DNA from 4 places in the Streptomyces sp. NPDC093111 genome. Region 2 is predicted to be linked to each of the others. Evidence: riboswitches for the same ligand, from Rfam matches in the RefSeq annotation. Region 2 holds a riboswitch; each other region holds the start of a gene.

The links. A riboswitch is a leader RNA that binds a small molecule or an ion and turns the genes downstream of it on or off. The one in region 2 is predicted to bind cyclic di-AMP.
Region 1: it holds a riboswitch for cyclic di-AMP, as region 2 does, so the genes downstream of both, AB0Q96_RS24340 (LysM peptidoglycan-binding domain-containing protein) here and AB0Q96_RS13515 (transglycosylase family protein) in region 2, are expected to answer to the same signal.
Region 3: it holds a riboswitch for cyclic di-AMP, as region 2 does, so the genes downstream of both, AB0Q96_RS11240 (LysM peptidoglycan-binding domain-containing M23 family metallopeptidase) here and AB0Q96_RS13515 (transglycosylase family protein) in region 2, are expected to answer to the same signal.
Region 4: it holds a riboswitch for cyclic di-AMP, as region 2 does, so the genes downstream of both, AB0Q96_RS19095 (M23 family metallopeptidase) here and AB0Q96_RS13515 (transglycosylase family protein) in region 2, are expected to answer to the same signal.

What each region holds. Positions count from the first base shown of each region.
Region 1 is NZ_JBFBNW010000013.1:296,370-303,900, reverse strand. It holds gene AB0Q96_RS24350 (hypothetical protein) at 43-1,128, opposite strand; gene AB0Q96_RS24345 (hypothetical protein) at 1,142-2,161, opposite strand; cyclic di-AMP (ydaO/yuaA leader) riboswitch at 2,721-2,876, shown strand; gene AB0Q96_RS24340 (LysM peptidoglycan-binding domain-containing protein) at 2,881-3,768, shown strand; gene AB0Q96_RS24335 (oxidoreductase) at 3,882-4,811, shown strand; gene AB0Q96_RS24330 (amidohydrolase) at 4,859-6,208, opposite strand; gene AB0Q96_RS24325 (GntR family transcriptional regulator) at 6,453-7,136, opposite strand; gene AB0Q96_RS24320 (MFS transporter) at 7,235-7,531, opposite strand, start outside.
Region 2 is NZ_JBFBNW010000007.1:45,983-53,513, reverse strand. It holds gene AB0Q96_RS13530 (LamG-like jellyroll fold domain-containing protein) at 1-2,178, shown strand, start outside; gene AB0Q96_RS13525 (cytochrome P450) at 2,270-3,547, shown strand; gene AB0Q96_RS13520 (transglycosylase family protein) at 3,672-4,697, shown strand; cyclic di-AMP (ydaO/yuaA leader) riboswitch at 4,953-5,126, shown strand; gene AB0Q96_RS13515 (transglycosylase family protein) at 5,130-5,861, shown strand; gene eno (phosphopyruvate hydratase) at 6,121-7,407, shown strand; gene AB0Q96_RS13505 (septum formation initiator family protein) at 7,505-7,531, shown strand, end outside.
Region 3 is NZ_JBFBNW010000005.1:406,947-414,477, forward strand. It holds gene AB0Q96_RS11220 (aspartate aminotransferase family protein) at 1-1,169, shown strand, start outside; gene AB0Q96_RS11225 (helix-turn-helix domain-containing protein) at 1,268-1,906, shown strand; gene AB0Q96_RS11230 (DUF6126 family protein) at 1,941-2,093, shown strand; gene AB0Q96_RS11235 (tyrosine-protein phosphatase) at 2,116-2,913, opposite strand; cyclic di-AMP (ydaO/yuaA leader) riboswitch at 3,287-3,441, shown strand; gene AB0Q96_RS11240 (LysM peptidoglycan-binding domain-containing M23 family metallopeptidase) at 3,446-4,417, shown strand; gene AB0Q96_RS11245 (SGNH/GDSL hydrolase family protein) at 4,589-5,383, shown strand; gene AB0Q96_RS11250 (STM4011 family radical SAM protein) at 5,370-6,236, opposite strand; gene AB0Q96_RS11255 (STM4012 family radical SAM protein) at 6,248-7,531, opposite strand, start outside.
Region 4 is NZ_JBFBNW010000010.1:117,799-125,329, reverse strand. It holds gene AB0Q96_RS19100 (GntR family transcriptional regulator) at 50-733, opposite strand; gene AB0Q96_RS19095 (M23 family metallopeptidase) at 905-1,675, opposite strand; cyclic di-AMP (ydaO/yuaA leader) riboswitch at 1,688-1,854, opposite strand; gene AB0Q96_RS19090 (pitrilysin family protein) at 2,057-3,424, opposite strand; gene AB0Q96_RS19085 (pitrilysin family protein) at 3,451-4,794, opposite strand; gene AB0Q96_RS19080 (DNA topoisomerase IV subunit A) at 5,022-7,481, shown strand.

The sequences.
Region 1 (7,531 bases), on a different contig from region 2:
GGGACGCGTCGCGCGCCCGGGCCCGTCCCGTATCGGTGCAGGTCAGCGGACCTGGACGGATGCGACCAGAGTGTTCAGGTCCGGCCAGAGCTTCTTGTTCGTCTCCGGCAGTACGACCCACAGCACCGAGGGGCGGACCCGCCCGGTGTCGACCACGAGGACCGCGTTCAGGTCCATCGTGGACGGCACCCCGCGCTTGTGGAAGTGGATCTCGCTGACCAGCAGCCAGGCGTCATGTCCGTCGACCTTCAGCGGCTGCGAGGCGACGTCGACCAGGATCGCCTGGTCACGGGGGTACTCGTAGCGCCGCCGCTCGTCCATCACCGCGCCCGCCACGCCCCGCAGCTCCCCGGTGCCGCCGGCCGCGGCCATGATGTCCTCGTCGACCTGCGTGGACTTCACGAGTGCGCGCTGGCGCCCCTCCTGTTTGCGGGTGAAGCCGTCGAAGATGGGATCCTGCGTCTTGCTCCGGTCCCACGTGCCGCCCAGCTCCGCGTACTCCAGGGAGGAGTCCGTGACGGTGCCGATGACCGGCGAGCCCTCGCCCGGGTAGTCCGGCACCTTGACGGTCCCGGTGAGCCGCCGCTCCTCGGGCAGCGGGGAGGCGCCGGGGGTGAGAGTGGGCACGGGGATGCCCCGCCGCGGGGCGTCCGCGGTGCTGCCCGCGCAGGTGGCGGACGAGGAGTCCGGTGTGCTGTGCGCCTGCTGGACCACCTTGCCGCCGACCAGCACGGTGCACGTGAGAGTGCCCCCTTCCTGGTCCTCGCGGCTTCTGACGTCCAGATAGAAGTCGGCGCCCGCCGCCAGCTCGACGGTCTTGCGGTACGGCAGGATGACGACCCCGTGGGGCGTGTGGTCGCCGTTCGCCTCCCCGACGGTGAGGTTCACCGAGGGGTGGTCGCCCGTCGCGATGTAGGTGACCTCGACCCGCCGGGGTTGCTTGTCCGGGGATGCCCCGTCGTCGCTCGGGTCGCCGACGGCCAGGGCCAGGCCCACGGCGCCGAGCGTGACCACCTCGAAGAGGATCACCAGGACGCCGACCAGGTAGAACCCGCCCGGGATCCGGTCGAAGGTCTTCTTGCCGCGGCCGGAGTGGAACGCGCGTCTCGGCTGGGATGTCCGCGTCATGTCGTCCTCCCCCTCACGCCCGGCCGCTGTCGCCGGACCGGCGGTCGGCCGGCTCGTCGGCGAACCGCGTGGCCAGCAGCCCCGCCTCCCGCGCCTCGTCCAGCATCCGGTGCAGGTCCTGGAACCGGGACCGGTCGGCGAGCCCCTCGATCTCGGCGACGGCCAGCTCGTCCCGCACCGTGTTCACCACCAGCTCGTGCATGTCCTCGCCGAGTTGCTCCAGCTCTCGTACGGCCTCCCACTCGCGGTACGCCGCGTCCGCCGCGCGGGTGTTCTCGGCGTACCGCTCCAGCGCCTCCACCCGCTCCTCCAGCGCGCTCGACGACAGCCGCAGCGCCTGCCGCTGAGTCCGCAGCACCTCCTCCACCCGCGAGCCGGAGGCGTCCCCGGCAGCGGTGCGCACCCTCCGCGCCAGCCGGGTCAGCTCGGCCAGGCGCTGGGCGATCTCGTACTGTTGGGCCGGCAGCGTCACGTCGTTGGCGATGTCGTCCAGCAGCCCTTCCCGGTCGACCTGCGACTGGAGTACCGCCGTCACGGCGGCCTGGGCGCGTTCCATCCGGCGCAGCGGCGAGTGGCCCAGCAGCTCGCGCAGGGAGTCGTCGCCGAAGTCCTCGGCCAGGTAGTAGCGGCCGTGGCGCAGCCGGGCCACCCGCTGCCGCTCGTCGGTCCCGCAGCCGAGGACGACGATCAGCAGCCAGGCCAGCAGGTGCACGCCCACGACGGTCAGGACGAACGCCTCGAACCCGAACTGGACCCCGACCCAGATCAGCCCCGCCTGCGCCGCGAGCCCGACGGCCAGGCCGGGCCACACGCCGATCAGCGCCCACAGGATCGTCACCGGCAGGAGCGCGCACACCGCGGAGACCCCCAGGGCCGTCCAGATGTCCGCCTTGGTACGGCCGCCCAGCCCCGGATCCTCGGGCAGCGGCAGCGTGGCTGGGAAGAGTCCGTCGGCGGACTTCTCCAGCAGCGCGCGCTCCGCGCCTTCGAGGGCCGGATCCACCACCGGCCGCAGCGCAATGTCCTGCGCCATTCAGCAACACCCCCCACAGGTCGGGGGAGATCGTGACACACGCCAAAGGGGCTGCCCCCGCCACCCCTGTTCCCGGCCGCCGACTGACCGCTCGGGCCGGCGTGCGCGAGCACGTGCGGAAGCCGGCCGGCACAGCGGTGCGGTTCGCCCGCCACTGCCCTGGACCGGCGTGATCACCGACGCCCACCCGACGCGACAGCCGGGCCATCAGCCCGGCTGCCACCAGTCCGAACAGCCGAAACGGCCCGCCGAAGGAACCGACGGACCGTCACGGAGGATCGAGGCTAAGTTCTCAAATCCATTGGATTCGGACATGTCCTATTAAGTAGGGCCTGGTGATCTGAGTCACGGTCGGGCATTCTCCCGGAATGCTGTCGTGGCGTCATGCGCGAACCCCCGGGAACGAGTTGGGGAAAAGGATCACGACGCGTCGATTGATCCATTTCCGCCCCGTAAAAGATCTGCTTGCTTTTGCGAATCAGGCGCTTGTTCTCGCCGTTCGCCTTCGCCTACGGTCACCCGTCATCCGGACGGAACGCCGAATCCTGCCGCCGCCCGGGCACCGCACTCACTCACCCGTACGGCAGGAGCGGGGGACCCAGGTTCTCCGCCGTCCCGGTCTCCGGGGCGGCTCGGGGTGAAGCCGCGCGCCAGCGCGGCCGGGCAGCTCCTGCTCGAACCCGACAGCTCACCTCGCAGGCGAAGGAGAGGAATGCGCCATGCGTGGAACCGGGAAGCACCGCCGCCGCACGACCACCCCGCTCGCCCGAGGGCTGGCCGTCGTCGGCATCACCGGCAGCGCCGCACTCGCCCTGCCGCTCGCCGCGGCCACCGGCGCGTCGGCCCAGACCCCGAGCGCCCCGAGGGCCGTCCACTCGGTGGCGAACGTCGCGTCCGTCACATCCGTCGCAGTCGAAAAGGCCGTGGCCCAGACGGTGAAGACGAACGGTCTCGTGCGCTATTCCGTGGTCGCCGGCGACTCGCTCTCGAAAATCGCCCGGAAGCACCACGTGAGCGGCGGCTGGAAGACGATCTACCGCGACAACCGCGCCGCCGTCGGCGCGGACCCGAGCCTCATCCGTCCCGGCCTGCGACTCGCCCTCGACACCGGGAACGCCAAGGGCACCGACAACGCCGCGCGCCCGGCGGCGGCGCGTCCGGCCGCCGCGACCGGCGCCGCCGCCGCGCTCCCGGCGGTCGCCCGTCAGGCGTCCGCCGCCTCGCCCGCCGTGGTCCAGGCCGCGGCCCAGGCGCCCGCCGTCTCCTCCGCCGCCGCCATCTCGTACTCGAACGACCTGGACGGCTGGATCCGCGAGTCGCTCGCCATCATGGCCAAGAACGGCATCCCTGGCACCTACGACGGCATCCACCGCAACATCATGCGCGAGTCCTCGGGCAACCCGCTGGCCATCAACAACTGGGACTCCAACGCCCTCGCCGGCACCCCGTCCAAGGGCCTGCTCCAGGTGATCGAGCCCACCTTCCGGGCCTACCACGTCGCCGGCACCCCCTTCGACCTGTACGACCCGGTCGCCAACATCACCGCCGCCTGCAACTACGCGGCCGACCGCTACGGCTCGATCGACAACGTCAACAGCGCCTACTGACGGCACCGCGCGAGCTCTCCCGGCCGAGGCGCTTCGCCGAGGTGTCCCTATGATTGTCGTTACCCTCGGTAGCGGCAGCATGGGGGCACCACGGCCGGAAGGAGCCATCGGAGATGACGGGCTGGAACGCGCGGAACATCCCCTCCCAGGGAGGGCGCACGGCGGTGGTCACCGGAGCCAACAGCGGCATCGGATACGTCACCGCCCGCGAGCTGGCCCGCGCCGGGGCCCACGTCGTCCTCGCCTGCCGCAGCCGCACCCGCGGCGAGGCCGCCCTGTCCCGGCTGCGCGACGAGGTCCCGCACGCCTCCGCCGCGTTCGCACCGCTCGACCTCGGCGACCTCGCCTCCGTGCGCGCCTTCGCCGCCGCCCGCGCCGAAGCCGACGAGCGACTCGACCTGCTCGTCAACAACGCGGGCGTGATGGCCCTGCCCCACGGCCGCACCGCCGACGGCTTCGAAACCCAGTTCGGCGTGAACCACCTCGGCCACTTCGCGCTCACCGGGCTGCTCATGCCCCAGCTGCTGCGCACCCCGGACGCCCGGATCGTCAGCCTCTCCAGCGGCTTCCACGCGCTCGCCGACCTGGACCACACCGACCTCAACGCCGAACGCGGCTACCGGCGCTGGATCGCCTACGGGCGGTCCAAGACGGCCAACCTCCTCTTCGTCCACGAACTCTCCCGCCGCCTGGCCGCCGCCGGCTCCGGGATCGTCGCGGCCGCCGCCCACCCCGGCTACGCCGCCACCAACCTGCAGACGGCCGGCCCCCGACAGGAGGGCCGCAAGACCGCCGCGCGCCTGATGGAACTGGGCAACCGGATCATCGCCCAGCCCGCCACCGGCGGCGCGCTGCCCACCCTGTACGCCGCCACCGCCCCCGGCGTGCGCCCCGACGCCTTCATCGGCCCCAAGCTGGGCTGGCGCGGCCCGCCCACCCGTTCCTGGCGGGCCGGCTGGACCCTCGACGACACCTCCGGCGAGCGCCTGTGGACCGCGTCCGAGGAGCTCACCGGTATCCGGTACGCCTCACTGGCCGGCTAGGCAGCGGTACGGCTAGGGCCTGCGGCCCGCAGCCCGCGGCCCGCCGCTCAGGCGAGGAACTCCCCGTCGCGGGCCACCACGACACCGCCGTGCACGACCAGGTCCCGGCGCGGCATGTCCACCACGACCTGGGGCAGGCACTCGCCCCGCACGAGGACGAAGTCGGCCGGCGCGCCGGGCCGGAGGTCGGCGTGCGGCAGGCCCATGACGTCCGCGCCGCCGTGCGCGGCGACGCCGTAGCAGTCGGTCAGCTCGTCGTCGAGGCGGACGTCCGTGACCCAGCCGAGCAGGTGGGCGCGGTGCATCATGTCCGCGTTGCCGAACGGGCTCCAGGAGTCCCGCACGCCGTCGGAGCCGAGGCCGACCCGTACGCCGTGCTCGCGGAGCCGGGCGATCGGCAGGACCAGCGAGTCGGAGGGCGCGACGGTCGTGAGGGCGATGTCCTGGGCGCCCAGATCGGCGGCGATCGCGCCCAGCTCGCGGTCGGACAGGGCGGGCAGGCAGAAGACGTGGCTGACGGTGACCCTGCCCGCGAGCGACAGGGCGCGGGTGCGCTCGATGATCCCGCGCATCGCCTTGATGCCCTTCTCGCCGCGGTCGTGCAGGTGGATGTCCACGCCCACGCCGTGCCGGTCCGCGATGCCGAAGACCAGGTCGAGCTGCTCGTCGAGGGCCTGGTCGAAGCCGATCGGGTCGATGCCGCCGATCATGTCCACGAGCCCCTGGCGGGCCGCGTCCTCCAGCAGCTTCGCGGTCCCCGGGGTGCGGATGACGCCGTGCTGCGGGAAGGCGACGATCTGCACGTCGAGCGCGTGCCGCAGCCGCGCCCGCGCGTCGGCGACGCCCTGCACGCCGGCCAGGCCGTACGCCGGGGCCACGTCGGCGTGGGCGCGCATCGCCCGGGTGCCCCGGGCGACGGCGTGGGACATCAGGCCGTACGCGCGCTCGGCGACCGGCCGGCGCTGGCTGCGGAACAGCTCCACGTCCTGCGCGACGTAGTCGGCGATGCCGCTCGCGGGGCGCCGCGACACCCAGGACCCGCCCCAGGTCGTCTTGTCGGGGTGGATGTGCGCGTCCACCAGCGAAGGAAGCGCGATCCGGCCCCCGCCGTCGACGACCTTCGCGCCCCGCGGGGCGGGGCCGTCCGAGACGCGCCCGTCGACGACCACGAGGTCCGTCGCCCTGGCCGCGCCGAAGACGCGCACATCGCGGAAGACCACCGCCCTGTCGCGCTGCCGCCCGGCTGCCGCGCCGGTGGCGGCCCCGGCTTCTACGGGCGCGGCCGTGGCGGGGGCTGCGGCGCCCACAGTGGCCGCCGTACCGGCGAGGGCGGCGGCGCCGGTGGCGGCCAGCACCGTGCGACGGGAGAGCGCGGGGGAGGGGGAGGACGGCTGCATGGGGACTCCTTGGGGAGGGGACCAACGGCTCCCCGATTTTGTATACCAATCAAATGTGCGCCGAACAAGGGTGGAGTGCCGGAGGCCCGTGAAATCCCAGATGGGAGCCGATTCAGGGCGTGGAGGGGGAGGGGGCTAGAGTCGGACCCCGCTCTTGGTATACAAAGTCCGTGACTGTCGTCGGTGGTCATCGGTGGTCATCGGTGGTCGACGGTGGTTGACGACGGGCGTCGGCTGTCGCCGTTCAGGCGTCGCCGAAGAGGGAGCGCAGGGCGACCGCCCTGCTGTCCCGCACGTGCAGCAGCGTGCAGGCCCCGGCGGCCTCCGCGTCGCCCGCCGCGATGTGCCGGAACATCTCGGCGTGCTGGGCCCGCATCTGCGCGGGCTCCTCGCGGAGCCCGAAGAGCAGCCGCAGCTGCCAGCTCAGCTGCTCCATCATGCGCGCGAGCAGCGGATTGCCGGCCATCGCGACGACACCCTCGTGGAAGGCCGTGTGCGCGGCGACCTCCCGCGCCCCCTCGGCCTCGGCCGCCGCCGACTCGGCCTGGTGGAGCGTCGCCTCCAGCGCGGTCAGCCCCTCGGCGTCACCGGCGGCCGCGACTCCGGCCGCGAGCCGGGAGGCCTGGACGGCCAGGGGCTCCCACACCTCGTACAGGTGCTCCACGTCGGCGCGCTCCAGGCGCCGTACGCGCACCCCGCTGTGCGGGAGCAGTTCGAGCAGCCCCTCGGCGACGAGGGCGCGGAGCGCCTCGCGGACCGGTACGCGCGACATGCCGAGCTCCTCGGCGACCTCCCGCTCGACGAGCCGGGCGCCCTGCTCGTACCGCCGGTCGACGATGCGCTGCAGGACGGCCTCGCGCGCCCGCGCTCCGAGCGGGCCCGATCCGGCTTCCTTGGCCGCCGACCCGGCCCTGCTGCTGTCCGCCACCTTGTCCGACCTCTTCCGTCCTCGCGCCGGGACCACCCGGGCCCGCCGCGCCGAGGATACGACGGGCGGGCCGGGCGGGCTGGGCAGGTCGGGCCGGGTCAGGCGGCGGCGGGTTCGGCCGACTGCTCGGCGGCGGGCGCCGGCGTCGCCGTGGCGCGGGGCCCCTGGGCGGCGCGCAGGCCGAAGCGGGCGATCACGGCGACGAGGGCGAAGGCCGCCGCCCCGATCCAGAAGGTGAGGGTGAAGCCGGACTCCGCGGGCAGCGGCGGCACCCCCGCCGGCAGGTGCTCCACGGTCTTCGAGGCCAGGATCGTGGTGACGACGGCACTGCCGATCGCGCTGCCGGTGGAGCGCGAGATGGAGTTGATGCCGTTGGCTATGCCGCTCTGGTGGTG
Region 2 (7,531 bases):
GGCAGCGGCGCCACGCTCGCCCCGGGCGCCCGGTTCGGCGCGCGGAGCTTCGGCCAGGGCCTCACGCTGGACGGCGGCGCCGACGGCAACGCCGGCTCCGCCGACCTGCCGTACGCGCCCGAGCTCGACCCGGGCGCCGGGGACGTCACGTACTCCCTCTTCTTCTCCTACGACGCCACCGCCACCACCCCGCAGCAGACCCTGCTCTGGGCGTACGGGGTCGGCGACCCCCGGCCGCAGGTGTGGGTCCGGGTACAGCCGCAGAACGACCAGGTCATGGCCCGGGTCGAGGGCGACAGCGGGCAGCACGTGACGCTGACCCTCAAGGCGCCCGCGCACCCGACCGCCAGGGCCTTCGGCGACGGCCTCTGGCACCACCTGGTCCTCACCCGCCAGGGCGCCGCCGTCACCCTCCGGGTCGACGACCTCACCGCCCAGGACACCCGCACCGACGTCGGCCGGCTCGCCCCGGCGCGCACCGCCGACCCGGCCGGCATCCGCCTCGGCGACAAGCCGGGCACGGACGTCAGCGACGGCTTCACCGGCACCCTCGACGAGTTCCGGCTGTACGGCACGGTCCTGTCCGACCAGGACCGGGACGCCCTGCGCGGCCCGAGGCCCGAGGACGTGGCCCCGGCCGCGCTCAGGGCCCACCTGCCCTTCGAGGTGATCGACACCGCAGACCCGGTCGCCCTCGTGAACACCCGGATCCAGGACGACGTCTCCGGCCACTGCGCCGACGGCACCGTGCTCGGCACCACCAGCACCGAGAGCGCGGTCGTCAAGGGCCGCATCGGCGGCGGCGCCCTCGCCGTCGGCCCGAACCTCCCGGGCGTCGAGGTGCCCTACGTCCCCGCCGTCGACAACGGCAGCGGCGAGTTCACCTTCGCCCTCTGGTTCCGCTACGACTCCGCCGCCGCCCCGCAGGACGCGGCGCTGCTCTGGGCGTACGGCTCCACCTCCGGCAAGCCCTCGCTGTGGGTGCGGGCCAAGCCGTCCGCCGACCGGCTGACGGCCCGCCTGGAGACCGCCGGCGCCTCGATCCCGCTCGACGTGATCGACACGAAGGCCGACCGGGTCGCGTTCGGCGACAACGCCTGGCACCTCCTCACCCTGACCCGCAGGAAGGCCACCCCGGACGCCGCGGCGACCACCGTCAGCCTGCGCGTCGACAACGGCACCCCCACCACCGCCGAGGGCCTCACCGGCTCCTTCACGGACGGCATCGCCGCCCCCGAGGGCTTCCGCGTCGGCTCCAAGCCCACCGGCACCGACGTCCTCACCGGCCAGCTCGACGACTTCCGCTACTACAAGCGGGCCCTGACGGCGACCGAGGAGACCGGCCTCTACGCCACGGCCGTCGGCGGATCGAGCGCCCCGCGCGACCCGTACGTCTGGTGGACCATGGAAGGCGGCCACACCGAGCAGCACCTGGTGAGCCGCCCCGCCGACGACCCGGCCGCCCGCGCCACCCCCGACGCCTCCCGGCACTGCGGCCACGGCCTCGTGCGCCCCGGCGCCACCGTCACCGACACCGGCGGCAGGTTCGGCCGGGGCCTCGACCTCGACGGGCGGACCGGCGCAGTGGAGCTCCCCTACGGGGAGGACCGCGCGCTCGGCTCGGGCGACTTCACCCTGGCGACCTGGGTGCGCTTCCGGCAGGCCGACAACACCAGCCCGGTGCTCGTCTGGGCGTACGGGACCGGAACCTCGGAACGCCAGCTGTGGATCCGCGCCCTCTCCCAGGAGAACAAGGTCGTCGCCCACGTCCAGACCGACCGGGGCATCACCAGCCTGGAGGCGGCGGCCCCGGCCGGGACCGTCCTCGGCGACGACACCTGGCGGCACGTCGTCCTGCGCCGGCAGGGCGGCACGCTGACCCTGTCGGTCGGCGACGGCACCGCCCTGCGGTCCGTGGCCACCGGCACCGTCGCCGGAGCCGTCACCTCCGAGGACGGCTTCGACGTGCGCGGCCTCCGGCTCGGCGCGCGCCCCGACAGCGTGGGGGCGGACAAGGACCGGCTCACGGGCTCGCTCGACGAGTTCACGCTGACCCGGCGCTTCCTGACGGACGCCGAGATCACCACGGTGGGCGGGCCGCTGCCGGTCGAGAGCGCCACCGTGGTCCGGCTGGCCTTCGACCAGCTGACGGCGAAGGGCGTGTACGCCCGCCTGTAGGAGAGGAGTGCGCCCGGAGACGACGGGCGGGCGGGCCGCGCGACCGTACGGGGGCGCGTGCCCGTCGGGGCGGGGGGTTAGTGTCGGGAGCATGCCCGACCAGCCCTCCGCCGCTTCCGTTCCGCCGCCCGCTCCCGAGCTCTTCACCTGGGAGTTCGCCACCGATCCGTACCCCGCCTACGCCTGGCTGCGCGAGCACGCGCCGGTGCACCGGGCGAAGCTGCCCAGCGGGGTGGAGGCCTGGCTGGTGACCCGGTACGCGGACGCCCGGCAGGCGCTCGCCGACCAGCGGCTGTCGAAGAACCCGGCGCACCACGACGAGCCGGCGCACGCCAAGGGCAAGACGGGCATCCCGGGCGAGCGCAAGGCCGAGCTGATGACCCACCTGCTCAACATCGACCCGCCGGACCACACCCGGCTGCGGCGGCTGGTGTCGAAGGCGTTCACCCCGCGCCGGGTGGCGGAGTTCGCGCCGCGCGTGCAGGAGCTCACGGACCGGCTGATCGACGGCTTCGCGGAGAAGGGGAGCGCGGACCTCATCCACGAGTTCGCCTTCCCGCTCCCCATCTACGCGATCTGCGACCTGCTCGGCGTGCCCGAGGAGGACCAGGACGACTTCCGGGACTGGGCCGGGATGATGATCCGGCACGGCGGCGGGCCGCGCGGCGGGGTGGCGCGCTCGGTGAAGAAGATGCGCGGCTATCTGCTCGAACTGATCCACAAGAAGCGCGAGGCCCCGGGGGACGACCTGATCTCCGGGCTCATCAGGGCCTCCGACCACGGCGAGCACCTGACCGAGAACGAGGCCGCCGCGATGGCCTTCATCCTTCTCTTCGCGGGCTTCGAGACCACGGTCAACCTCATCGGCAACGGCGTGTACGCGCTGCTGCGCCACCCGGAGCAGCGGGCGCGGCTCCAGGAGTCGATCGCGGCGGGCGAGACCGGACTCCTGGAGACGGGCGTCGAGGAGCTGCTGCGGTACGACGGTCCGGTGGAGATGGCGACCTGGCGGTTCGCCACCCGGGCGCTGACGATCGGCGGGCAGGAGATCCCGGCCGGCGACCCCGTTCTCGTGGTGCTGGCCGCCGCCGACCGCGATCCGGAGAGGTTCGACCGGCCCGGCACCCTGGATCTGGCGCGGCGCGACAACCAGCATCTCGGGTACGGGCACGGCATCCACTACTGTCTGGGGGCTCCGCTGGCGCGCCTGGAGGGGCAGACGGCGCTGGCGACGCTCCTGACTCGCCTGCCGGACCTGCGACTTGGGGCCGACCCGGAGGAACTGCGGTGGCGCGGCGGGCTGATCATGCGTGGCCTGCGCACGCTTCCGGTGGAGTTCAGCGCTTCCCACAAAGGGCCGCGCGACTGACGCATAGCTGACGGGGCGTCAAGAATGTGATCTTCGCGTGATCTCCGCTGCATCGACTTGTGACTCACGTTCGAATGCCGCTACGTTCACCGGAATCTCAGCCGCCACGCGAAAGGCAGTCCGTATGCGCTCCGGGAACGGACGACACCGCAGACCCCGCCAGGCCCCCGCCCTCGTCGTCGCGGCGGGTGTCACCGGCTCGGCCCTGGCCCTGCCGTTGCTCGCCACCGGCTCCGCCTCCGCGGCGGACGCCCCGACCTGGGACCGGGTCGCCGAATGCGAGTCGGGCGGCGCGTGGAGCGCCAACTTCGGCAACGGGCTCTACGGCGGTCTCCAGTTCACCCAGGAGAGCTGGGAGAAGCACGGCGGCCTGGCGTACGCGCCGAGCCCCGACCTCGCCAGCCGGGCGCAGCAGATCGCCATCGCCGACAAGGCGCTCGCCGCGGGCGACACCCAGTGGGCCACCTGCGCCCCGATCGCCGGCCTGAAGAACGACGGCAGGAAGCCCGCCGTCTCCCCGGGGTCCGCCGCGAAGCCCAAGGCGTCCACGGGCCCGGTCGCCGAGTCCAACCGGACGGACGGCCGTCCGGCCGGCTCGGGGGCGAGCACCACGACCCCGGCCACCCCGGCCGCCCCGGTGACCCCGGCCACCCCGTCGGGCACCGCCACGACCCCGCCCGCGACCCCGGCCACCCCCGACGGCTCCGCGACGCCGGGCACGCCGGACGGCTCCGTCACGCCCGGTACGCCGGTGACGCCCGGTACGCCCGACGCGACGGACCCGGCCTCTCCCGGCACGGGCAAGCACCGCGGTGACGCCGCGTCGGAGAATTCGGGCAACTCGGACACCACGCCTGAATCCGGGCGTCACGCGGCCCCGGCTGACGGGTCGACGGGTGACGTGACCGGCGGTAAGGGCTCGGCGGAGAGCGCGGTCGCCGGGAAGAAGGCGGACAACTCGGGCAAGGCCGACGAATACACCGTCAAGCCGGGTGACAGCCTGTCGGACATTGCGCAGGAGAACGCGCTGCCCGGCGGGTGGGCCGCCCTCTATGACGCCAACAAGAACACGGTCGGCGCCGACCCGGACCTCATCATCCCTGGTCAGAGCCTTGAGTTGAAGGCCGAAACCGTCGCGGCGGCGGAGTAGTTCGCTGCTGAATGTCCGTTATGAGTAAGTGAGACATGGGTCTCTCTTGCCGAACTGGCGTGTCACGTCCGCAAAGTTTGCTTGCGTCGCCCCTCACCTGCGCAAACACCCCTCCCGGGGGAGCAAGTAGGGGCGATATTTCCGGGTTGATGGTCTTTGAACTTCCCCCGGGTCTATGTCTACGGTCATCACCGCTCGCCACCGCGGGCCCCGTCGACCGGTACGCCGAATCCTGCCGCCGACCGACGGGAAGTCGTCGCGCAAGCGCCGAAGGCAGGACCGGGGGACCCAAGGTAAGTGCCGGCCCCGGCCGTTGAGACAGACGGCCGACGATCGGCTTGGGGTGAAGCCGCGTGCAAGGACACGCGGCCGGGCAACTCACTCGCCCGAACCCGACAGCTCACCTCGTAGGCGTCGGTGAGGAGAATTCCCATGCTGTTTTCCGGTAACAAGGGCAAACACCGCCGTCCCTCCAAGGCCACCCGCGTCGCCACGCTCGTCGGCGTCACCGGTGTCGCCGTCGCCGCCCCGCTGATGACCGCGGGCACCGCCTCGGCCGCCACCACCTCCGAGTGGGACGCCGTCGCCGCGTGCGAGTCCGGCGGCAACTGGTCCATCAACACCGGCAACGGTTACTACGGCGGCCTGCAGTTCTCGGCCTCCACCTGGGCCGCGTACGGCGGCACCGCCTACGCCGCGACCGCCAACCAGGCGTCGAAGTCGCAGCAGATCGCCATCGCCGAGAAGGTCCTGGCCGGCCAGGGCAAGGGCGCGTGGCCGAGCTGTGGCGTGGGTCTCTCCAACGCCGCGTACGACGGTGGCTCCGCCTCGTCGAGCTCGTCGAGCCCCAGCTCCTCCTCTTCCTCCTCCAGCTCCTCCTCGTCGAAGCGCTCCACCGAGCAGCCGACGACCCGCAGCGAGCAGCGCCAGGCGCCGAAGACCACGTCGAAGAAGACCGTCTCCAAGAAGACGGTCACCACTCCGACCGGCAAGAAGGTGCAGAAGGGCGACGGCGAGTACAAGGTCGTCGCCGGCGACACCCTCAGCAAGATCGCCCAGGCGCACGGCGTCAAGGGCGGCTGGGCCAAGCTGTTCGAGCTGAACAAGGACGTCGTCGACAACGCCGACCTGATCTACCCGGGCCAGCAGCTCCACCTCAAGTGAGCCTGACGACCCACCCGCGGTGACCACCCCGGTCCGTAGCGCCTTCCCCCGTGCGCTCCGGACCGGGGTTTCCCCGTTCAGACCCCTACCGATCGGTAGTGACGGGTCTTTCGTCCTCAGATACGTGCCCTTGGGTCCTTTTTCGTCCCAGGGGGCGGGCGTCCGGCTGGCCGGAGGCCCGGAGCCGGTTAGGCTCATGTCGCAAGGCGAACGAGACCTTGCCGCATGCGTCACAACCAGCGTCACATCCCAGAAGGAGATGCTCGTGCCGTCCATCGACGTCGTCGTAGCCCGGGAAATCCTGGACTCCCGAGGCAACCCCACGGTCGAGGTCGAGGTCGGCCTCGACGACGGCAGCACCGGTCGTGCTGCCGTGCCGTCCGGTGCCTCCACCGGTGCGTTCGAGGCCCTTGAGCTCCGCGACGGTGACCCCAACCGTTACCAGGGCAAGGGTGTCGAGAAGGCCGTCCTCGCGGTCATCGAGCAGATCGGCCCGGAGCTCGTCGGCTACGACGCCACCGAGCAGCGTCTGATCGACCAGGCGATGTTCGACCTGGACGCCACCCCGGACAAGTCCTCGCTCGGCGCCAACGCCATCCTCGGCGTCTCCCTCGCCGTCGCGCACGCCGCGTCCGAGGCCTCGGACCTGCCGCTCTTCCGCTACCTCGGCGGCCCGAACGCGCACCTGCTGCCCGTTCCGATGATGAACATCCTGAACGGCGGCTCGCACGCCGACTCCAACGTGGACATCCAGGAGTTCATGATCGCGCCGATCGGCGCCGAGTCCTTCTCCGAGGCCCTGCGCTGGGGCACCGAGGTCTACCACACCCTCAAGAAGGTCCTGAAGGACAAGGGCCTGTCCACCGGCCTCGGCGACGAGGGCGGCTTCGCCCCGAACCTGGAGTCCAACCGCGCCGCGCTCGACCTCATCCTGGAGGCCGTCAAGCAGGCCGGCTACGTCCCGGGCAAGGACATCGCGCTCGCGCTCGACTGCGCCGCCTCCGAGTTCTACAAGGACGGCAAGTACGAGTTCGAGGGCAAGTCCCGCTCGGCCGCCGAGATGACCGAGTACTACGAGGAGCTCGTCTCCGCGTACCCGCTGGTCTCCATCGAGGACCCGCTGTTCGAGGACGACTGGGCCGGCTGGAAGGTCATCACCGACAAGCTGGGCGCCAAGGTGCAGCTGGTCGGCGACGACCTGTTCGTCACCAACCCGGAGCGCCTCGCCCGCGGCATCGAGGAGGGCTCCGCGAACGCCCTCCTGGTCAAGGTCAACCAGATCGGCTCGCTGACCGAGACCCTGGACGCCGTCGAGCTGGCCCAGCGCAGCGGCTTCAAGTGCATGATGTCGCACCGCTCCGGCGAGACCGAGGACGTCACCATCGCCGACCTCGCCGTCGCCACCAACTGCGGCCAGATCAAGACCGGCGCCCCGGCCCGCTCCGAGCGCGTCGCCAAGTACAACCAGCTGCTGCGCATCGAGGAGATCCTCGACGACGCCGCGGTCTACGCCGGCCGCAGCGCCTTCCCGCGCTTCAAGGGCTGACACCTGCTCTGATCCGTACGTCCCCGCACTCGGTCCCGTACCGTGTGCGGGGACGTGCGTGTGAAGAGGGCCGGAAGCGACAGGGGAGGCGTACGACATGGCCGTGAAGGACCGGGACCGGTTC
Region 3 (7,531 bases), on a different contig from region 2:
GGCACCACCCCGTCGTCCGCAAGGCGCTGCACGACGTCCTCGACGCCCAGCTCGCCGACCTCACCCGCTTCGACTGCCAGCCGCTGCCCGGCCTGCTCGCCGAGCGGCTGCTGGCCCACAGCCCCCACCTCGACCGGGTCTTCTTCGGCAACAGCGGCACCGAGGCCGTGGAGACCGCCCTCAAGTTCGCCCGCCGCGCCACCGGGCGGCCGAGGGTCCTCTACTGCTCCCACGCCTTCCACGGGCTGACCACGGGCTCGCTCTCGGTCAACGGCGAGGACGGCTTCCGGGACGGCTTCGGCCCGCTGCTGCCGGACACCGCGATCGGCCTCGGCGACCTCGACGCCCTGGAGCGGGAGCTGGGAAAGGGGGACGTGGCCGCGTTCGTCGTGGAGCCGATCCAGGGCAAGGGCGTCCTGGAGTCCCCGCCGGGCTTCCTCCGCGCCGCCCAGGAGCTGTTGCACCGGCACGGCGCGCTGCTGATCGCCGACGAGGTGCAGACCGGCCTCGGCCGGACCGGCGACTTCTACGCGTACCAGCACGAGGAAGGGGTCGAGCCGGACCTGGTCTGCGTCGCCAAGGCGCTCTCCGGCGGCTACGTGCCGGTCGGCGCCACCCTCGGCAAGGACTGGATCTTCAAGAAGGTCTACTCGTCGATGGACCGGGTCCTGGTTCACTCGGCCAGCTTCGGGGCCAACGCGCAGGCCATGGCGGCCGGGCTCGCGGTGCTGTCGGTCATGGAGACGGAGGGCACCGTCGCCCACGTCCGGCGGATCGGCGACCTGCTGGGCTCGCGGCTGCGGGAGCTCGTGCCGCGCTACGAGCTGCTCAAGGAGGTCCGGGGCCGCGGGCTGATGATCGGCATCGAGTTCGGCCGCCCGTCCTCCCTGGGGCTGCGCAGCCGCTGGACGATGCTCCAGGCGGCCCGCAAGGGCCTCTTCGCCCAGATGGTCGTGGTCCCGCTGCTCCAGCGGCACCGGATCCTCACCCAGGTGTCGGGCGACCACCTGGAAGTGATCAAGCTGATCCCGCCGCTCGTCGTCGACGAGGCGGACGTGGACCGCTTCGTGACCGCCTTCACGGCGGTCATGGACGACGCCCACGGCGGCGGCGGACTGATGTGGGACTTCGGGAAGACGCTGGTCAAACAGGCGGTCGCGCAGCGCTGACCGCCGCGGAGGGCACCCGGGGGAGGGCCGGAGCTCCGGTCTTTTGCCTCTGGGGCAAGAAACTTGCCTCAGAGGCACGAACCTGGCGGAATGGACGCATGGACCACGTCTCCGGGGAATCCTCCCCGGACCCTGCCGCCCCCGGCGCGCCCGACGTCCTGCCGGACGTCGCCCCGCAGCTGCGGGCCCTGCGCCGCCGCCGCGGGCTCACCCTGGAGGCCGCCGCCCAGCGGGCCGGGCTCTCGCCCGCCCACCTGTCCCGCCTGGAGACGGGGAACCGGCAGCCCTCGCTGCCGATGCTGCTCGCCCTGTCCCGTATCTACGGTACGACGGTCTCCGAGCTGCTGGGCGAGACCCCGCCCGAGCACGACCCGGTCGTCCGGGCCGGGCGCTCCGAACCGGTCGAGGCCGACGGCTGGATCTACCGCCAGGCCGGCGGCGCCGGGCGCGCCCTGCAGTGCCTGCGCGTGCACGTGCCCTACGCCACCCGCGCCGACATCGTGCGGGTCCACCCCGGCGAGGAGTGGATCCACGTCCTGGAGGGCCGCGTGCGGCTCGCCCTCGGCGACGCGGTGCACGTCCTCGATCCCGGGGACAGCGCGCACTTCGACTCGCTCACCCCGCACCGCATCGGCGCCGCCACCCGGGCCGGGGCCGAGCTGCTCTTCGTCCACACCCTGATGCAGAGTCCCGTCGCCGAGCTGTGCCTCGGTGACGGAACCCCGCACCGGCGCTGACCCTCCGAGTCCCCCGACCGTGGAAAGGACCGACATGTCCCAGAACTCCGTACCGGACACCGGCGAAGAGCGTGGCAACGGCAAGTTCCCCAAGGGGCTGGTGCTCCGCCTCTTCGCCTACCTGATCGCCGGGCACCTCTTCGCCGGCTTCCTCTACCTGCTGTTCGCGATGGGCGGCGGGCAGTAGCGACCGGGAGGGCGCGCGCGGGCTACGCCTCGACGAGCAGCCGCTCGCGCAGCCGCTCCCGGGTCTCCGGGGCGAGCCCCAGGCCCTCCGTCAGGTAGGCGTCGACCGAGCCCCAGGTCTCCTCGATGGTCGTGAAGGCGGCCCGCAGGTACTCCACCCGCGCGTCGAAGAGCGGGCTCAGCAGCTCCATCACCTCGGGCGTCATGGCGTCCTCGGCGGTGGAGCTGCGCTGCACCTTGTACCGGCGGTGCGGCTCGTTCGACTTCACGTAGTCCGCCTCGATCGCCTCGCGCTCGACGCCGAGGGCGAGCAGCGTGATCGCGATGGACAGACCGGCGCGGTCCTTGCCGGCGGCACAGTGCATCAGGGCCGGGACGCTCTCCTCGGCCATCGCGTGCAGGATGCGGCTGTGGTCGGCCGTCCGCTCCACGATCATCTTCTGGTACGACTCGGACATCCGGGCCGCGGCCTTGCCGTCGCCCAGGATCTCGCGCAGCTGCGTCAGGTCGCCCGAGCGCACCAGCTTCCAGAACTCCTTTCCGTCGGCGGGGTCGTTGAGGGGTATGTTCACGTTCCGCACGCCGGGCAGCTCCACGTCCGCCCCCTCCATGCGCCGGTCGGCCTCGTTGCGGAAGTCGAAGACGGTGTGCAAGGCGAGGGTGGCGAGAAACGTCGCGTCCTCCGCCGTGGCGTGCGCCAGATGGCCGCTGCGGAAGAGGCGTCCGGCGCGCACGCTCCGTCCGTCCACCGTCGGCAGCCCGCCGAGGTCGCGGAAGTTGCGAACGCCGGTCAGCTCGGGTTCGGTCGTCGTCTGCGTCACGGATGCTCCTGGTCTCGCGATGGGTTCCTGAGGCAATCATCCAGGTGAGGAGCCCCGACCGCACCCCCTCGGGCTGGAATGGGCGTTCTGCCCGAATTGAACCGTTAGGGGTAACGCGCCCTGATACCGGGGGAGATGAGATCCGGTGCGTGAGCAGGGTCATAGACGTGACGGACCGTGCCTGATCGTCTTTTCCAAATTCCCTTCCGGAAAGGGAAATCGAGGGACCGTCATCCACGCAGGGTGACCGTAATTCCGGCCGGAAATCGCGCCTGAGTCACTGTCGGAAAATCGGTGGCTTGTTCCCGCCCACCCGCCTCGTCTAGCGTCGCGCTCAATCCGGACGGACCGCCTAATCCTGCCGCCGCCCGGAATCCGCACACCACCCGTACAAGGCAGGAGCGGGGGACCCAGGTACTACGCCGATCCCTCGAACAAGGACGGCTCGGGGTGAAGCCGCGCGTGAGCGCGGCCGGACATCTCCAGTCCGAACCCGACAGCTCACCTCGCAGGCGACGGAGAGGAATTCACCATGCCCGCGAAGGGTAAGCACCGCCGTCCCAAGGTCAACCCGATCACCCGCGGGTTCGTCGCCGCCGGCACCGGTGGCGCCGTCGTCGCCCTGCCGCTCATCGGCGCGACCGGCGCGCACGCCGCCGAGCAGGCCGCCCCGGTCGCGAAGGCCCCGCAGGCCGTCGCCGCCGCGGCCCCCGCCCAGGCCCCGGCCGCCGCGCCCGCCGCCGCCCCCAAGGCGTACACCGTCGTCCGAGGCGACTACCTGTCCAAGATCGCCGGTGAGCACCACCTGGCCGGCGGCTGGCAGAAGCTCTACCGCGACAACCGCCAGGTCGTCGGCGAGAACCCCTCGCTGATCCTCCCCGGCATGAAGCTCACCCTCGGCGCCAAGAGCACCGCCAAGGCCCAGGCGCCGAAGGCCGCCGCCCCCGAGCGCACCGCGCAGAGCGCCGGCGACGGCACCCGCGCCTCCCGTGGCGACGCGCGTTCCTCGGCCGCCGCCTCGACGGACTCGTCGTCCTCCGCGTCGACCTCTTCCTCTTCCTCCGCCGCGTCCTCCTCGGCCGGGCAGACCTCCTCCTCCGGCTGGGTCACCCCCATCGCCGGCGGCGCCGTCTCCACCCCGTACCGGGCCTCCGGCTCGATGTGGTCCTCCGGCTACCACACCGGTGTCGACTTCATCGCCTCCACCGGCACCACCGTCCGCGCGGTCGGACCGGGCACCGTCTACTCGGCCGGCTGGGGCGGCGCGTACGGCAACCAGGTCGTCATCCAGCACGCCGACGGCACCTTCTCGCAGTACGGCCACCTCTCCTCGCTCTCCGTCTCCGCCGGCCAGACGGTCAGCGGCGGCCAGCAGATCGGCCTCTCCGGCGCGACCGGCAACGTCACCGGACCCCACCTGCACTTCGAGATGCGCACCGGGCCGGAGTACGGCTCCGACATCGACCCGCTGGCCGTCCTGCGCCAGCACGGCGTCAGCATCTGAGGAGGCTGACCCCGCGAACTCCACGGGTTCACCCCGCGGGCCCGGCACCCACGTGCCGGGCCCGTGGTGTATTCCGGCTTGGCGGAATCTTTATCGGTGGCATATGTCACCCGCCGTCAACCCCTCCTTACGGTCGCGTAGGTCACATCCATAAGGGAAAGATGTGTTCCCGTGGCAGACGATTCGAGAACAAGAGACAAGAACGCATTCGGGTCGTACGCGGCGATCGGTGACAGCTTCACGGAGGGCGTCGGCGACCCCGGCCCCGACGGGACGTACGTCGGATGGGCGGACCGGTTCGCGGTCCTGCTCGCCGACCAGCTGCCGGAGAACGACGCCTTCCGCTACGCCAACCTGGCGGTGCGGGGGCGCCTTCTCGACCAGATCGTCGCGGAGCAGGTCCCGCGGGCGAAGGAGCTCGCCCCCGACCTGGTGACCTTCTGCGCCGGCGGCAACGACATCATCCGCCCCGGCACCGACCCCGACGACGTGGCCGAGCGCTTCGAGCGCGCGGTCGCCGACCTGACCTCCGCCGTGGGCACCGTCATGGTGACGACCGGCTTCGACACGCGCGACGTACCCGTCCTGAAGCACCTGCGCGGGAAGATCGCCACCTACACCGCCCACGTCCGGAGCATCGCCGACCGCTACGACTGCCCGGTGCTCGACCTGTGGTCGCTGAAGTCGGTCCAGGACCGACGGGCCTGGGACGACGACCGGCTCCACCTGTCGGCCGAGGGGCACACCCGGGTCGCGCTGCGCGCCGCCCAGGTCCTCGGTCTGCCGGTGCCGGCCGACCCGGACCAGCCGTGGCCGCCGCGGCCTCCGCGCGGCACCCTGGAGGTCCGCAAGGACGACATCCACTGGGCGAAGGAGTACCTGGTCCCCTGGATCGGGCGCCGCCTGCGCGGCGAGAGCTCCGGGGACCACGTCGAGGCCAAGCGCCCCGACCTCATGCCCCTCTAGGCGCCCCCGGCAGGCCGGCCGGTATCCGCTCCAGGACACCGCCGGCGAACACGTCGTACAGCGGCAGCGTCTCCAGGTGGACGTAGCCGATGTGGCAGTCGCAGACGGCGAGCGGACAGGGCCGCGGGCGCAGCGCGGCCCGGTACGAGCCGTCGTACAGGTTGCCCAGTTCGGCCCTGACGAAGTGGCAGCGCCGCACCGTCCCGTCGCCGTCCACCGAGACGACCGACTCGCCGGTGCGGCACGGCAGCCCGGCCGAGCGGTGCGGATGCCGGCTGTACGGGAAGAGGGGGTCGAGGAGCGTCCAGTCCTCGGCCTCCTCGTCGGTGTACGCGTGGCCCTCGGCCGCGTTCACCCACAGGTAGACGCCGGCCGGCAGCTCGGCGCGCAGCCGGCGCGCGGCGGCCAGGTGCTCCGGCAGGCCGACGATCCCCACGCTGAAGCGGATGCCGCGCCCGGCGAGCGCGTGGCACTTGCCGAGGAACCGCTCGTACGGGGTCTGGCCCGGGTGGTAGGTGCACCAGAGGGCCACCGTGTCCGGGTCGGCCTCGTCGAGCCACTCCGTACGGCAGCTCAGGTTGGTCTGGATCGCCACCCGCTCCACGTGCGGCAGCCGGGAGAGCTCGACCAGCGCGCGCCGGTACCAGGACCGCGTCAGGCCCTCGCCCCACGGGGTGAACAGGACGCGCAGCCGGTCCTCCCGCCGTTCCGCCGCCCAGCCCGCGAAGCGTTCCAGGGCCGCCCGGTCGGCCGTGAGGGCCGCGCGGCTGTCGCGGCGCTTGGCGAACGGGCAGTACGGGCAGTCGTAGTCGCAGGAGGCCAGCGGGCCCCGGTACAGCAGGGTCAGATCCATGCCGGGCCCCGCTACTTCGCCTCGTACGCGGCCATCGCCGCCCGCACCGCCGGGGAGAACAGCTCGGGGCCGAGCCCGTCCGAGTGCGCGAGGCCCTCCGGGGAGAGCCGGAGCAGCCCGCCGGGCGCGTCCCCGTCCAGCCAGCCCAGCTCCTCGAAGCGGGCGAGCTCGGCCGGGAAGTCCGCGAAGGGCGAGGCGCCGAAGCGGGCCGTGTAGTCGCCCGTCTCCATGCCCTCGGCCTGGAGCAGCGACTGGAGCAGATGGCGGCGGCGGGCCTCGTCCGGGTCGGTCGGGCGGCCCACCTCGGCCCGGGAGAAGTCGGCCGTGTCCGTGTACGCGTCGATGATCGAACGGATCTCGCGCGTGCCCACCGCGTAGTCGAAGGAGTAGTGCAGCCGCGAGGTGTAGGAGCGGGCGCCGCAGCCCAGGCCGATCATGCCGTCGGTCTGGCAGGCGTGGTCGTCGGGGCCGAGCGCGGGCGCGTCCGCGCGCCGGAACATGCGCATCGACACCTGCCGGTAGCCGCGGGCGAGGAGGTGGTCCCGGCCGTGCCGGTACAGCCGCAGCCGCTGCTCGTCCCACTCCCGGTCGGCGTCCTGCCCGCCGGTGTGCCGGCCGAGACCGGTGAGCGGGCGGACGTACAGCGGGTAGAGGTAGAGCTCCTCGGGCCGCCACTGGAGCGCGGCGTCGAGCGACCGGCGCCAGGACGCCTCGGTCTGGCCGTCGATGCCGTAGATGAGGTCGATGTTGAGGACCGGGACGCCGGTGTCCCGGATGCGTCCGAGGGCGGCCTCGACGTCGGCGCGGCGCTGCGGGCGCACGGCGGCCCGGGCCTCGGCCTCGACGAAGCTCTGCACGCCGATGCTCAGCCGGGTCGCGCCCCGCTCGGCGAGGACCGCGAGCCGGTCGGCGGTCGCCGTGGCCGGGGAGGTCTCCACGGACAGCGGCACCGCCCGCAGGTCGGCCCCCATCCGCAGCTCGGCGATGTCGCAGAGCCGCTCCAGCTCGGCGGCGGACAGGTAGGTGGGCGTGCCGCCGCCGAACGCGGCCGTGGCGAACCGCACCGGCGCCGCGTCCCCGAGCGCCTCGCGCACCGCCACCGCCTGCCGGTCCAGCGCGTCGAGGTAGCGGGTGGTCAGCTCGTCGGGGGCGCCGATCCGGGTGAACAGGTTGCAGAAGCCGCAGCGGACCTCGCAGAAGGGTATGTGGGCGTAGAGGGAGAGCGCGTCCTTCGGCTCGTCCGCCCAGAGCGCGTCGAGCGGGGGCCGCTCGTCGAGCGGGCGGTACGCGGTCTT
Region 4 (7,531 bases), on a different contig from region 2:
GAACCGATCGGCCGTCCGCATTTCCTTCCCCTTGTATACGGCGTCGGTGTTAATTCCGCGGACCCGCGGTGTTGACGACATGTTGCGAAACCCTCACACGCGCCCGCTCCGGACGGCGCGGCCGGTGCAGCGGCAGGGCGCGCTCCACGTGCAGGGCGGTCAGGGCGCGGGCCCGTTCGGCGTCCCCGCGCGCGACGGCGTCGACGATGGCGCCGTGCTCGGCCCATGCCTCCACGGGCCGCTCGGCGGGCTCGACCGCGTACATCCACGCGATCTTGTGCCGCAGCTGGGTGAGGAGCGCGGTGAGCGGCGGGCTGCCGGACGCCTGGGCCAGCGTCTCGTGGAACCAGGCGCCGAGGGAGCCCAGGTCGTCGCCCTGGCCGCGCCTGGCCCGCTCCTGCCCCAGCCTGACCAGCCCGCGCAGCACCTTGAGGTGCGCCTCGGTGCGGCGCTGGGCGGCGCGGGCGGCCCCCAGCGGCTCCAGGAGGGTCCGGACGTCGAGCAGGTCGGCCGCCTCCTGCTCGGTGGGCTCGGCGACATGGGCGCCGGCGTGCCGGCGGGTGACCACGAAGCCCTCGGACTCCAGGGTGCGCAGTGCCTCGCGGACCGGGACGCGGGAGACGCCGTAGCGGCGGGCGAGTTGCTCCTCGGTCAGCCGGGCGCCCCGCTCGAAGACGCCGGAGACGATGTCGTCCCGGATCGCCGTGCATACCGAGTGCGCGGGAACACGCATGGCCGACCTCCGTAATGTGATCCGCGCGAAACCCCGTCGAGTGGCGCCCGTCCCGCGACTCTCGCGAACTCTATTGCAGGACGTCGGAATTTCCGATGCCGCCCGGTAATTCGGCCACAAAAAAGAAGCCCCGGCTCGTTCGAGCCGGGGCTTCTTCACAGAATTCACACGTCAGACGTGGACCCCGCGGGCACGGAGGTAGGTGATCGGGTTGATGTCCGATCCGTACTCGGCGCTCGTGCGGGCCTCGAAGTGGAGGTGCGGGCCGGTCGAGTTGCCGGAGGAGCCGGAGATGCCGATCTGCTCGCCGGGGGTGACCGTCTGGCCGACGGAGACGCCGATCGAGGAGAGGTGACCGTACTGGGTGTACGTGCCGTCGTTCATCTTGATGACGATGTTGTTGCCGTAGGCGCCGCCCCAGCCGGCCTCGACGACGGTGCCCGAGCCCACGGAGACGACCTGCGAGCCGTAGGAGGCGTGGAAGTCGATGCCGGAGTGGTGGCCGGAGGACCAGAGCGAGCCGCCGGTCTTGTAGCCGGTGCTCACGTACGAGCCGGAGACGGGGAGCTGGAAGGAGCTCAGGCGCTTGCGCTCGGCCTCACGGGCGGCGCGCTCCTTGGCGGCGCGGAGCTCCTTGGCACGGGCCTCGGCCTTGCGCTTCGCCTCGGCGGCGGCCTTGGCCCGGGCGGCGGTCTCGACCGCCTCCTTCTCCTGGGCGGCGGCCTGGGCGTCGACCCGGTCGGCGAGGGACTCGGCGGTGATCACCTGGGTGAGGCCGGTGTCCTCGGGGGAGACGGGCTCCGTGTCGGCGGCGAACGCCGGGGAGGCCAGGGTGCCGATGACGCCGGTGGTCGCGAGGGTCGCCACACCGGCGATGCCCACTCCGCGGCGCGCCAGACGGCTCGGTCCACGATGCTTCCCGGTGGCACGGGTGAACGCCATGTAGTGGCTGATCCTTTCCTTCCCTCTCGCCTACCGGGTTAGCTGACGGGTTCGGAGCAGGAAGGTCTCCTACGGGCCCCTCCGCTCGCTGAGCGAAGGCGTCCGATTCACCCCAGGGACTGCGTTGGGTCCCCGGCTCCCCAGGCTCGCGCCTTACGGGGACTCGGCGATGACTGCCCGTTGCCGCGGATGCGGCGTCGTACTACGGACGAACAGTCGGATCGAAGCTAGGCCGATCTTCTGTCAATCGCCAAACAGACACGCCTTTTTGTAAGACATGCCACAGGGCAGAAGACCACACTTCTCAACAATACGGACAAACGGGAGGACCCCGACGAACCAGGTCGTCGGGGTCCCCGAGTCGGTGTGACAGCGGCTCAATCAGCCGGTCACGACCGTCACTTCACCGATGCCGAGGGCGCGCACCAGCTCCTCGATCTGCGCCGCGTCACCGACGAGCACGGTGACGAGCCGGTCCACCGGGAAGGCGTTGACCACGGCCGCGGTCGCCTCCACGGTGCCGGTCTCGGCGAGCCGCGCGTACAACTGTGCCTGGTAGTCGTCCGCGAGGTGCTGCTCGACCTGGTCGGCGAGCGTGCCCGCGACGGAGGCCGCCGTCTCGTACTTGAGCGGCGCGACGCCCACCAGGTTCTGCACGGCCACATCGCGCTCGGCGTCCGTCAGACCGTCGGCGGCGAGGGTGCGCAGCACCTTCCACAGGTCGTCAAGTGCCGGGCCCGTGTTCGGGGTGTCGACCGAGCCGCTGATGGCGAGCAGCGACGCCCCGTTGCCCTCGCTGTCGGAGCGCAGCACCTGGCCGAAGGAGCGCACGCCGTACGTGTAGCCCTTCTCCTCACGCAGGACGCGGTCCAGACGGGAGGTGAGGGTGCCGCCGAGGCAGTACGTGCCGAGCACCTGGGCCGGCCACACGCGGTCGTGGCGGTCGGCGCCGACGCGGCCGATGAGCAGCTGCGTCTGGACGGCGCCGGGGCGGTCCACGATGACGACCCGGCCGGTGTCGTCGGCCGAGAAGGCCGGCATGCGCCGCCGGTCGGCCGCGGTGCCCGTCCAGGCGCCCAGCGTCTCGGCGAGCACCTTGTCGAGGTCGACGTCGGTGAGGTCGCCGACGACCACGGCGGTGGCCGTGGCGGGCCGCACGTGCGCGTCGAAGAAGGCGCGGACCGCGGTGGCGTCGATCGCGGCGACGGTCTCCTCGGTGCCCTGACGCGGCCGGGAGACGCGCGCGGAGGCCGGGAACAGCTCCTTGGAGAGCTGCTTGGCCGCGCGGCGGGCCGGGTTGGCCGACTCGTGCGGGATCTCATCCAGCCGGTTGCGCACCAGCCGCTCGACCTCGGACTCGTCGAACGCCGGGGCGATCAGCGCCTCGGAGAGCAGGCCGAGCGCCTTGGGGAGCCGGGAGACCGGGACCTCCAGGGAGACCCGTACGCCCGGGTGGTCGGCCGCCGCGTCGAGGGTGGCGCCGCAGCGCTCCAGTTCGGCGGCGAACTCCTCGGCGGAGTGCTGGTCGGTGCCCTCGGACAGGGCACGGGCCATGATCGTGGCCACGCCGTCCAGGCCCTCGGGCTCGGCGTCCAGCGGCGCGTCGAGGGAGATCTCGACGGCCACCACCTGCTGGCCGGGGCGGTGGCAGCGCAGCACGGTCAGCCCGTTGTCCAGGGCGCCGCGTTCCGGGGCGGGGAAGGCCCAGGGCTTGGCCTCGCCCGGCTGGGGCTGCGGATGGAAGGTCATGCTCGTCAAAGACGCGGCCGTGTCGGTCACTGGTCCGCTCCCTCTTCCTCGTCGCTGTCGGCGTCGGCGCCCACCGGTTCGTAGACCAGCACGGCGCGGTTGTCCGGGCGCAGCGTGGCCTTGGCGACCTCCTGCACCTCCTCGGCGCTGATGTCGAGGACCCTGTGCACGGCGGTCAGCGCGAGCTGCGGGTCGCCGAACAGCACCGCGAACCGGCACAGTTCGTCGGCGCGGCCCGCGACCGTGCCGAGGCGGTCGAGCCACTCGCGCTCCAACTGCGCCTGCGCGCGCTCCATCTCCTCGGGCGTCGGGCCCTCGGCGGCGAAGCGGGCCAGCTCGTCGTCGACGGCCGACTCGATCTGCGGCACCTCGACGCCGCCGGAGGTCTTGACGTCCAGCCAGCCCAGCGAGGGCGCGCCGGCCAGCCGCAGCAGCCCGAAGCCCGCCGCGACGGCGGTGCGGTCGCGGCGGACCAGCCGGTTGTGGAGACGGGAGGACTCGCCGCCGCCGAGGATCGTGAGGGCCAGGTCGGCGGCGTCGCACGCGCGCGTGCCGTCGTGCGGCAGCCGGTAGGCGGCCATCAGCGCACGGGCCGGGACCTCCTCCTCGATGACCTCGCGCAGCTGCTCGCCGATCACCTCGGGCAGCTCGCCGGAGCGCGGCTCGGGCTTGCCGTCGTGCCCCGGGATGGAGCCGAAGTACTTCTCGACCCAGGCGAGCGTCTTCTCGGGGTCGATGTCGCCGACGACCGAGAGCACCGCGTTGTTCGGCGCGTAGTACGTGCGGAAGAAGTTCCGCGCGTCCTCCAGGGTGGCGGCGTCCAGGTCGGCCATGGAGCCGATCGGGGTGTGGTGGTACGGGTGGCCCTCGGGGTACGCGAGGGCCGTGAGGCGCTCGAAGGCGGTGCCGTAGGGCACGTTGTCGTACCGCTGGCGGCGCTCGTTCTTGACGACGTCGCGCTGGTTCTCCATGGACTCGTCGTCCAGGGCGGCGAGCAGCGAGCCCATGCGGTCGGCCTCCAGCCAGAGCGCGAGCTCCAGCTGGTGGGCCGGCATGGTCTCGAAGTAGTTGGTGCGCTCGAAGCTGGTGGTGCCGTTGAGCGAGCCGCCGGCGCCCTGCACCAGCTCGAAGTGGCCGTTCCCGTGGACCTGCTTCGAGCCCTGGAACATCAGGTGCTCGAAGAGGTGGGCGAGACCGGTGCGGCCCGCGACCTCGTGGCGCGAGCCGACGTCGTACCAGAGGCAGACCGCGGCGACCGGGGTCAGGTGGTCCTCCGAGAGCACCACGCGCAGGCCGTTGGCCAGCCGGTGCTCGGTCGCTGTCAGGCCGCCGGAGCCGGCCTCGGCCGTGGCCGTGTGACCCATGGGCATGTACGTCCCTTCGATCGCGATGTGGAAAAGTCCTGCCACTGTATGCAAGCGCGCCGACACCTCGCGAAGTTCCCGTCCCGTCCCGACGTCCCTCTTCCGGGTCGTGACCGGGGCGCGCAGGTGACCCCGCAGGTCGTCAGACCCGGGTCGCGGTCCCGCTTGTCAGTGGGACGGTCCACAATGGTCCGCGTCAGATCAACCTTGTTGGTGAAGGAGCCGCAGCCGCGATGGCCCGCCGCAGCACGAAGACACCGCCGCCGGACGACGCGTTCGAAGAGCGAATCCTTGACATCGACGTAGTCGACGAGATGCAGGGCTCGTTCCTCGAGTACGCGTACTCGGTGATCTACTCCCGCGCGCTGCCCGACGCCCGCGACGGCATGAAGCCCGTGCAGCGCCGGATCGTCTACCAGATGGGCGAGATGGGCCTGCGACCGGAGCGCGGGTTCGTCAAGTGCGCCCGCGTCGTCGGCGAGGTCATGGGCAAGCTGCACCCCCACGGCGACGCGTCGATCTACGACGCGATGGTGCGCATGGCGCAGCCCTTCTCCATGCGCCTCCCCCTGGTCGACGGCCACGGCAACTTCGGCTCCCTCGGCAACGACGACCCGCCGGCCGCCATGCGGTACACGGAGTCGCGGATGGCGCCGGCCGCGCTCCTCATGACGGAGTCCATCGACGAGGACACCGTCGACTTCACGCCGAACTACGACGGTCAGGAGCAGGAGCCGGTCGCGCTCCCCGCCGCCTATCCGAACCTGCTGGTCAACGGCGCCTCCGGCATCGCGGTCGGCATGGCGACCAACATGCCGCCGCACAACCTGGGCGAGGTCATCGCCGCCGCCCGGCACCTGATCCGCTACCCGAACGCGGACCTGGAGGCGCTGATGCGCTTCGTGCCGGGTCCCGACCTGCCGACCGGCGGCCGGATCGTCGGCCTGTCCGGCGTCAAGGACGCGTACCAGACCGGCCGCGGCACCTTCAAGATCCGCGCGACGACCAGCGTCGAGACGGTCACGGCCCGCCGCAAGGGCATCGTCGTCACCGAACTGCCCTTCACCGTCGGCCCGGAGAAGGTGATCTCCAAGATCAAGGACCTGGTCGGCTCCAAGAAGCTGCAGGGCATCGCCGACGTCAAGGACCTCACCGACCGCAACCACGGCCTGCGCCTGGTGATCGAGATCAAGAACGGCTTCGTGCCGGAGGCGGTCCTGGAGCAGCTGTACAAGCTGACGCCGATGGAGGAGTCCTTCGGCATCAACAACGTGGCCCTGGTCGACGGCCAGCCGCTCACCCTCGGCCTCAAGGAGCTCCTGGAGGTCTACCTCGACCACCGCTTCGAGGTGGTCCGGCGCCGCTCCGAGTTCCGCCGCGGCAAGAAGCGCGACCGGCTGCACCTGGTCGAGGGCCTGCTCGTCGCGCTCCTCGACATCGACGAGGTCATCCGGCTGATCCGGGAGAGCGAGAACTCGGCGGAGGCCAAGCAGCGCCTGATCGAGCGCTTCTCCCTGAGCGAGATCCAGACGCAGTACATCCTGGACACCCCGCTGCGCCGGCTCACCAAGTTCGACCGGCTGGAGCTGGAGACCGAGCGCGACCGGCTCACCGGCGAGATCGACGAGCTGACCGGGATCCTGGATTCCGACACCGAGCTGCGCAAGCTGGTCTCGGCGGAACTGGCGGCGGTCGCGAAGAAGTTCGCCACCGACCGGCGCACCGTCCTGCTCGAGTCCGCGGGCGCCCCCGTCGCGACCGTCGCCCTCCAGGTCGCGGACGACCCGTGCCGGGTGCTGCTGTCCTCGACGGGCCTGCTCGCCCGTACGGCCACGGCGGAGGTCGCACCGGCCGATCCGGAGGCCAAGCGCGTCAAGCACGACGCGATCGTCTCCTCGGTCGCCACCACCCAGCGCGGCGAGGTCGGCGCGGTGACCTCGACCGGACGGCTGCTGCGGATCGCGGTGATCGACCTTCCGCAGCTCCCCGACACGGCCGCCGCGCCGAACCTGTCGGGCGGAGCGCCGCTCACCGAGTTCCTCTCCCTGGAGGCCGACGAGACGGTGGTCTGCCTCACCACGCTCGCCGAGACCTCCCCCGGCCTCGCGATCGGCACGCTGCAGGGCGTGGTCAAGCGCGTGGTCCCGGACTATCCGGCCAACAAGGACGAGCTGGAGGTCATCGGCCTCAAGGACGGCGACCGGATCGTCGGCGCGACGGAACTGCGGACCGGCGAGGAAGACCTCGTCTTCATCACCTCCGACGCCCAGCTGCTGCGCTACCCGGCCTCGCAGGTGCGCCCGCAGGGCCGCCCCGCGGGCGGCATGGCCGGCATCAAGCTGACGGCGGGCGCCGAGGTCATCTCCTTCGCCGCCGTGGACCCTGCGGCGGACGCGGTGGTCTTCACGGTCGCCGGCTCCACGGGCACGCTGGACGCCTCGGCCGGCACGTCGGCGAAGCTGACGCCGTTCGACCAGTACCCGCGCAAGGGCCGCGCGACGGGCGGTGTGCGCTGCCAGCGCTTCCTGAAGGGCGAGGACGTCCTCGTCCTGGCCTGGGCGGGCGCCGTCCCGGCCCACGCCGCCCAGAAGAACGGCATGCCGTCCGAGCTCCCGGACCCGGACCCGCGCCGCGACGGCTCGGGCACTCCGCTGGAGAAGCCGGTGGAGGTCGTGGCGGGCCCGATCGGCTAGGCCCGCCCCCGGAAGCACAGAAAGCCCCCTGTCCCGTGCCATCGCGCGGG